One region of the Bowmanella yangjiangensis genome, then DNA from elsewhere that is predicted to be linked to it. Evidence: predicted binding sites of a transcription regulator. Region 1 holds the regulator's gene; the other holds the start of a gene.

Region 1 (4,427 bases):
CAGTGAGCAGGTAGTTTTACCTTCTGGGATCTTCTCTTTCACTATGCTGTAGGTATCTTCATTGACTATCTTGTAGTCAACGCCTTGGCTGTCCAGATACTCAGGCAATACATGCGCAGGAAAGCCTGGCTGCTTCTGATCCAGGTTTACTGCTACCAGATCAAAATGAATGGGCGCCACTTTTTGTAAGTAACGCAAAATATCCAACATTGCATAGCTATCTTTACCGCCAGACAGGCACACCATCACTTTGTCGCCATCTTCAATCATATTGAAATCGTCAATGGCTTTTCCGGCACAGCGCCGCAAGCGTTTTTGGAGTTTGTTGAAGCTGTATTTTTGCTTTGCGCTCAGTTCGTCTAATCGGGTCATAGGCCACCTCTGCAATGAGGGCGGGATTATACCTAGCTTGACCACAAGTTACATATTTTCTGTGTCTGGAGGAGGGAATAGCTTAGCGGTGGGTCTGAATAATCAGGGTAAAAAAAGCCGCCAAACTGGCGGCCCTTACTATCTTCATTTTTGTAACGGACTGATAAAACCGTCAGGTTTAACCGCCAATACATCACAATCGAGCATATCGATAACATGCTCAGCGGTATTGCCTATCAACGCTGCAGATATACCATGACGACCAACAGTGCCAATAACCACTAATTCTGCATCTACGTCAGCAGCAACTGTGGGTATCACATCCTCAGGCAAGCCTTCTTTTACGAAGCAGTGCTGGGGCGCAATACCATGATTGCTGGCGAAGGTCTTCATCGCCTCGGTGTGATGATTGCGCACCGATTCATTAAAACTGCCCGGATCAAACTCTGGTATTTCGATGGCAATATTCACTGGCGTACCGGGGTAGGAATTAACCAGGTTGACCTGGCCATTGAGTGTGCGGGCAAAAGCCAATGCGGTATGGGTCACTTTCTGGTTCAGCGAACTATGCTCTTCATCTGCTGTACCCACATTAACCGCCGCAATAATCTGACCTTGCTCAGGCCAGGCATGTTCTTTCACCAAAAGCACAGGTACGGGTGCTTTGCGCATCAAATGCCAGTCGGTTGGGGTGAATATGACCGATTTAAGACCACCATGCTCATGAGTGCCTTTAACTATCAGGTCATAGCCATGCTCAATGGTCTCATAAATAATGCTTTCGAAAGGTCTGTTGTGCCACACCACCTTGGCATCTAACGCCAGAGCGGCATTATTGACTTGTTTACTGAGTAATTCGGTCAGCCATTCGGTTCTGTCGTCCACCACGGCCTGGCGCATGGTTTCACGCTCGTCAACCGATAACATTGTGGTCATTTCGTACGAGAAATCGTAAATAGACAAAAAGGCCGTAATGCTGGCCCCAGTTTTCTCCGCAATTAGCAGAGCTCGCTTTAGGGCTTTTTGCTGCTCGGTGGTTGGGTCAATCACTACCAACAATTTTTTGTAGTTCATCATTGCCTCTTCGCATTTACTCCGACTAGCTTAAGTCTAGTTTAGCTAACCTTATTACCCTTTGTGCCAGATCAAAGCCAGTCTATCTAACTGTTAACCGACAACTGTGCATTTTCCTGGTGTTCTCTTAACTGCTTAGGGTCAACCAAGGTAATGAATTTTCCATCCACCTGAATTAAGCCTTGTTTCTGGAACTTGGTTAGCAGGCGGCTGATGGTTTCTACGGTTAGCCCCAGATAATTGCCAATTTCAGCGCGGGTCATGCTCAGTCTAAACTGACTACCGGAGAAACCACGATCATGGTATCGCTCCCCCAAATGCGCGAGGAAATGTGCCAACCGCTGATTAGCAGTGCGCTTATTCAGCAACATAAACATATCCTGATCCGCCTGAATTTCGTGGCTCATCAGACGCATCACTTGCTGACGCAAGCGCGGCAGATCCCCTGACAATACTTCCATAGTTTGGAAGGGGATTTCACAGACCATAGAAGTTTCTAACGCTTGGGCAAAACTCTTGTGCACTTGGTGATGAATTGCATCAAAACCGATAATGTCACCAGGCAGGTGAAAGGCTGTTATTTGTTCTTCACCGTCAGGCGCCAAAACAAAGCTTTTAAATGATCCGGAACGCACAGCATACAAGCTATTCAGCTTGTCCCCTGATTGAAACAAACGCTCGTTCTTCTGAAAGGGGCGTTTACGCTGAATAATGTTGTCCAATTTATCCAGTTCGTTGTCGTTCAGGGTAAAGGGCAGACAGAGCTGACTAATACTGCAATTTTGACAACTAATAGTACATTCGCGGTGTTGATTCATAGTAGACACGGCTTAACATGCAAACAGGCTGCTAGCTTAGCATTTTTTGCACTTGGTTAAAGCGAATTCGAATTTACGGCGGGTTAGCCTATAGCTTTGATAATCAATGGCGATAGGAGCAACCAAGCCGCAAATGCCGCGAGAACAATGGAAATTACCAGCCGGCTACGCGGATGATTCAAAAGTGGTCTTATGTGTTGACTGAAGCGCCCAAGTGTTAAAAGAGCAGGTAATGTTCCAAGCCCAAAGGTGAACATGGTCAGGGCGCCGGTTAAAGAGGAGCCACTGGCCATGCTCCAGGTGAGAGTAGAGTATACCAAGCCACAGGGTAGCCAGCCCCAAATCATACCGTAGGGGATAGCAGCGACAGGGTGTTTAAATGGAATAAAGCGCTTAGATAAAGGCGCCAATGGTTTCCATAATCGGGCACCTTGTTTTTCCAACCATGACAAACCACGCCACCAATTCCCAATATACAAAGCCATGGCCAACAAAAAAAGCGCACTGAGAGTTGTCAGTAAATGAATGCCCCCTGCGACTTGATGGGAAAAAAGCATCCCGAGTCCACCAGTGATGGCCCCTGCGCAGGTATAACTAAATAAACGGCCGAAGTGATAGCCAAGTTCGTAGGGAAGCGGGCGTTTTTTAGGCGGAATGGAAAAGCTTAACGCCCCAACAATTCCACCGCACATGGCGACACAATGAACGCTACCAGCCAATCCCAACAATAAGGCTGACAGTAGATTTAGTTCAGTCACGCGACTGATTTGCCTTATTTTTCTGTTCTTTGTCGTCGTCGAACAAAATATTGTGTCCCTGACGTTCCAGATCTTCAAACTGACCGGCTTTTACTGCCCAAAAGAAAATCAGGATAGCCACAGTCACAATCACAATGGCCAGAGGAATTAGGATATACAGAATGCCCATTATGACTCCGCTTTGAGTAGTCGCACCGAATTGGCCACTACGATAATTGAGCTAAGCGACATGCCTATCACGCCCAACCAGGGGGTCAGATAGCCAGATACCGCAAGAGGCAGCACCAATACATTGTATCCTAAGGCCCACCCCATGTTTTGCATAATCTTCTGCTTGGTGCGCTGAGCCATTTTGAACAATTCTGGCAGCAACGTCAGGGTCGGGTTGATCAATATAATATCGGCGGCATTTTTTGCTAAGTCTGTCGCTCCACCAACGGCAACTGATACCTGGGCGGCTGCCAAGACCGGTGTGTCATTGATGCCATCTCCGACCATTAACACTTGGTGCCCCTGTTCTTGCAGGGTTTTCACCGTTTTTAGTTTCTGTTCCGGTCGACACTGACTGTACATCTTGGTTATCTGCAGCTGTGCGGCAATCTTTTCAACATTGTGCTGACTGTCACCACTAATAATACAGCGCTCATATCCTTTCAGGTCACTAAGCATGTTCAGGGCATCACTTCGTACTTGGTCAGTTAGCACGAATCCCGCTAATACTTGCTGCTTGTCAGCCAATAACACATTGCATTCCTGTAAGGCTGTAGGAATCTCATGTTTAATCAGGTGCGAACTGCCTAACTGATAATGTACGCCGTTGACGTCTCCGCAGAGCCCTAATCCGGCGATAATCTCGACCTGAGTGGCAGGCTCTACCTGATAAGCATTGAAAGCTTTAGCTAACGGATGCTCTGAATGCTTTTCTAGTGCCGCGGCAATCTCAAGAACTTGATGTTCAGGCAAGGTCGACAGATTCACCACTTGCTGAATGCTGAATTTTCCTTCGGTCAGTGTGCCCGTTTTATCAAAAGCCAGCATATTGATCCCAGTGAGAGACTCAAGCAAATCGGCCCGCTTGAGCAAGATACCTTGCCGGTTAAGTCTTGCCATCGCGCAGGTTAAAGCAGAAGGTGTGGCCAAACCTAATGCACAGGGGCAGGTGGCTACCAGCACTGAGGCTGTGATCCAGAAGGCGTCCACATTACCCTGAGCGTGCCAGTACCAAAAGGTCAGGGCAGATACAACCAACACAGCCACTACAAAATAGCTGGAAATTCTGTCTGCCAATTGGGCTATGGCTGGCTTATTGAGCAAGGCTTCGTCTTGTAAACGCAGGATTTGGCTGACCATGGCTTCTTTAAGTGGCCTTAACACTTTAATGGTTAAACTACCGCTTTGATTTAGC
Region 2 (4,427 bases), on a different contig from region 1:
TTCGAACATCAGCGGCAGATCATAAACCCCTACGGTGCCTATCACACAGCGGTATAAATCAGGTTCAACGATGGCGGCCTGCACTGCCGCGTAACCTCCAAAGCTGCCCCCCATTATGCAAATTTTGCTCGCATCAATCCGCTCTTGCCCAGCAGCCCAACGAGTTCCTTCGATAATGTCCCGCATTATCAGGCCGCCCCATTGCCTATGGCCCGCCTCTCGAAACATTCGACCATAACCATCGGAGCCGCGGAAATTCACCCGTAATACGGCATACCCTTGAGATGCCAAAAGCTGTACCTCCCGGTCGAAAGACCAGTAATCCCGCACACCATGTGGTCCTCCGTGCACCAATACAACCAGCGGAACTTTCTGCTCATTAGAGACAGATTGTGGATAAGTGAGATATCCAGAGATTGTTACTTTATCAGAAGTAACAAAACTAACAGGCTCGGACTGCGACAGTTGCTCGGCTTTAAGATGTGACAAATTGGCAAACATCGGCCGAAGAGCATGCTTTTCTTTGTCATACAGGTAGTAAGTACCGGCATCAATATCATTGCTTGCATACAACAACCACCAGCGGCCATCATCGCTGCGGCTGGTAATAGAAATCTTGTACCCAGGAAAATTATCTAAGAACTGGCGATACAGTTCCGCTTCGGGATTACTGCTATTGAGCATCACATAAGTGGGATAATCTGGGTCAACACGAAGTGCATAAATGCTATTGCCGTCCGAACTATAGGTGACAGAGGTGATATCGACCTGATCATCTGTGTAGATTTCCCGCTTAGCGCCGCTTAGCATATCCAGCTCAAACAGACCTTTCAGATCCTTTTTTGGATCATCAAGATAATAGAGTTTGTCACCCGCCTCGTTTAGTGCAAGTGGGTAAAAACCTGGCCCGAACTCTGCACTAATTTCCGTCCACTGCTCGTTCTCATAGCGAAAGGTTCGCCTGTCACCCTCAGCATCCCGGCCAAAGGCAATCTTCAGGTTGCCATTGCCGTCGGTAATAAAACGCGCATAAGAAACTGGAGAGCGAGTTAAGGCACTACTCATTTTGCCATCGTAGACATTTAGCTTGTGTATAGTGGCTCGACGTTCACCACCATCAGACATGGGAGTTGAGGAGATAAGAATATGCATAGGGTCGTCCGGCAAGATGCTAATCACATCCCCCCAGCCAAAGGTGTCTTCCTTTTTACGTAACCTACTGGCTTTGCTCTCCCCCGCGCCTACGCCATAGATTAATTCACCATTTTTACCGTTATAGTCCACGGCAAAAAGCTGGCCATAAAACTTCGGTTGCTCATCCCAGGGTTCACTCTCAAGAAGCTTAATCACCAGGCGTTCATTATTTACCCAGTACGCCTGCCCTGTTTCCTGACGACCAGGAAACTTAGCCCCTCCCACCATTTTCTTGTCTTGGGTTCGGAAAATTGCCAGTTGACGCTTACCTTCATGAACGATAGTTACAGCTAATAATTCGCCATTAGGAGAAAGTTCGGTATCCACAAAAGAATGGTCAGCGGCAAAGTCAGCGGGAGAAGGCGCAGCACTAGCCCACAAAGGTAAAAGGCAAGCCAGCAGCAGCATGCTTCTGCATAGATGTGAATAATGCATAAAGTCCCTTTTAATTATTTTGTTTATCAGTGTGAATCAGTGCGCAAGCAACCACACTGCCCAAGATTTCCAATTTATCAGTATTTCCAAATAGCCAAAGTAAAAAAGACTTTCCTACAATTTTTTCGTGGATAATGGGATTTTTTGAGTGATGTTCCCCCGATAAATCGGACAGGCGCTGTAATTTGTATAAATATACAAACTTGTTTGTACGATTAGCGTTTCTTGATTTTGTCGGGCGGGATTAATGGCACAGCTTTATGTTGATGATCTACCCTTATTTTGAACTAAGCAATCAAATATCCCTAGCAAAGTCCGCTTCGTGTTCGAACCAATCAGCCTCAGCGAGGAAAGGTAACACAGCCATGACAACAACTTGAGACGTTTTGACAACACCAATGAGATCCCACAACAAAAAATCCGCCAAAGTTCTTGCGCCAGATCAATAAACATTTATAATTTTCAGAAATTACTGAAACTTCAGAAATACCATGAATCTGACTCCAAACCTTACCAGCTTTGTGATGCACTTCGGCGAAATGGGCAGCCGCTGGGGCTTTAACCGCACCGTCGGGCAGATGTATGCCCTACTGGTGATCAGTGCAGAGCCGCTGACCGCCAATGATATCGCTGAAACCCTGAATATCTCCCGTGGCAACGTCAGTATGGGCCTGAAAGAACTGCAGTCCTGGCAGTTGGTACAACTGTCTCACCTGCCGGGGGACCGCAAGGACTATTTCCGCGCTATTGGCAGTATCTGGGATATGGCTAAGCGGGTGATGGAAGAGCGCCGTAAACGCGAAATTGACCCCACCTTGTCGCTGCTGCGCGATATGCTGCTAGACAAGCCGTCCAACTCACAAGAGCAGCACGCCCAACAACGTTTGCAGGAAATCCACGACCTGCTTGAGTCTGTGACCAAATGGACCAACGAGTTACAGCGCTTAAGCCCGGATAACCTCAATACCCTGCTTAAACTCAGTTCCGGTGTCGGCAAAGTGCTGGATATGAAAGATAAGTTTATCGGCAAGGAAGAGCGCAAAGAAAACCGCTAACCTGCGGGCCGCTGTGCCGACTTAAGGTCCGGCCGGGTTGGCCGGACAGTTCTAACCCCAATCGGAGAAACCGGATGGAAGACGTACTGTTGCTGTCCCGGCTGCAATTTGCCGCCAATATCAGTTTCCACATTTTATTCCCGACTATTACTATCGCCCTGTGCTGGCTGCTGTGCTATTTCAAAATTCGTTTTGATCTGTCCCGCGATCCGGTCTGGATGCGCGCCTATCGTTTTTGGGTAAAAGTCTTCGCCTTGAGCTTTGCGCTGGGCGTGGTGTCAGGTATTACCATGTCCTTCCAATTCGGCACCAATTGGCCGGGCTTTATGGAGAAGGTCGGCAATATTGCCGGTCCGCTGCTTGGCTATGAAGTGCTGACCGCGTTTTTTCTGGAAGCCACCTTCCTTGGCGTGATGCTGTTTGGCCAGGGTCGGGTACCGAACTGGGTACATACTCTGGCGACCTGCATGGTGGCGATTGGCACCTCATTATCGGCGTTTTGGATCCTGGCGCTGAACTCCTGGATGCAAACGCCCCAGGGTTTTGAAATGCGTGATGGCGTGGCCCATGTGCTGGACTGGTGGGCGGTGATCTTTAATCCATCCTTCCCTTATCGTTTAGCCCATATGTTGCTGGCTTCCGGCCTGACCGCCAGTTTCCTGATGGCCGGTCTATCGGCCTATCGCATCTACCGGGGCGACACTAAACGCGCTCCCCGTCTGGCCCTGAAAACTGCGCTGACCTTTGCCGCCATACTGATGCCACTGCAGATTCTGGTGGGCGACCTGCACGGCTTGAATACCTTTAAGCACCAGCCACAAAAAGTCGCTGCTATGGAAGGGGTTTGGGAAACCGAACAAGGCGCCCCACTGCTGCTGTTCGCCATTCCTGACGAGGCGCAGCGCACCAACCATTTCGCCATTGGTATTCCCAATATGGCCAGTCTGATTCTGACCCATGAAATGGACGGTGAAATTCGCGGCCTGAACGAGTTTATCGGCGAGCACCCGCCGGTAAAACCTGTGTTCTATGGCTTTCGCATTATGGTCGGTATTGGCATGCTGATGCTGTTGGTAGCCTGGGTTGGCAGTTATCAACTGTGGCGTAAAGGCCAACTATCGCCCTGGATGCTGAAGACCACGATGGCCATGACCTTCTCGGGCTGGCTGGCGACCCTGGCGGGTTGGTATGTGACAGAGATTGGCCGTCAGCCTTATCTGGTCAGCGGTGTGCTGCGTACCGCCGATGCGGTTACCGATATTGCCTCTGGCAATGTGTTGCTAACCTTTGTGCTGTATATCAGCCTGTACGCCTTTTTACTGGTGGCTTATATCCGTACCCTGATGCTGATGGCTCGCAAAGCAGTGGAAATAGAAGAAATTCAACCCGAAGAGCACTCCAATTACAAAGACAACGCGCCTCTGGCCCAAGGAGCAAACTGATGATTTTGGATGCACACCTGCCCTATATCTTTGTTGGCCTAATGGGATTAGCCATCCTGGTTTACGCTATTCTCGACGGTTACGATTTGGGTGTAGGCATTCTACTGCCCCTTAAACATGAGCAAAAGGCCGACCAGATGATTGCTTCAATCGGCCCGTTCTGGGACGCCAATGAAACCTGGCTGGTACTGGCCGTCGGCTTGCTCTTTATCGCCTTCCCCAGTGCCCACAGCCTGGTGCTTAAAGAGCTGTACCTGCCCGCTACCTTTATGTTGTTTGGCCTGATATTACGTGGGGTAGC

The links. The regulator FNR, encoded in region 1, switches genes on or off when oxygen is low (the NO sensors DNR and NnrR bind a similar motif). The targets are predictions, from matches to a motif close to TTGATCTAGATCAA.
Region 2: the regulator FNR is predicted to act here: its motif matches at 2,062-2,075, upstream of KJY73_RS14075 (GbsR/MarR family transcriptional regulator).

Annotation. Positions count from the first base shown of each region.
Region 1 is NZ_JAHDJU010000001.1:2,003,155-2,007,581, forward strand. Features, by position in the region: gene ttcA (tRNA 2-thiocytidine(32) synthetase TtcA) at 1-372, opposite strand, end outside; gene uspE (universal stress protein UspE) at 517-1,449, opposite strand; gene fnr (fumarate/nitrate reduction transcriptional regulator Fnr) at 1,533-2,264, opposite strand; gene KJY73_RS08935 (sulfite exporter TauE/SafE family protein) at 2,348-3,022, opposite strand; gene ccoS (cbb3-type cytochrome oxidase assembly protein CcoS) at 3,015-3,191, opposite strand; gene KJY73_RS08945 (heavy metal translocating P-type ATPase) at 3,191-4,427, opposite strand, start outside.
Region 2 is NZ_JAHDJU010000002.1:1,066,950-1,071,376, reverse strand. Features, by position in the region: gene KJY73_RS14080 (alpha/beta hydrolase family protein) at 1-1,629, opposite strand, end outside; gene KJY73_RS14075 (GbsR/MarR family transcriptional regulator) at 2,121-2,684, shown strand; gene KJY73_RS14070 (cytochrome ubiquinol oxidase subunit I) at 2,759-4,126, shown strand; gene KJY73_RS14065 (cytochrome d ubiquinol oxidase subunit II) at 4,126-4,427, shown strand, end outside.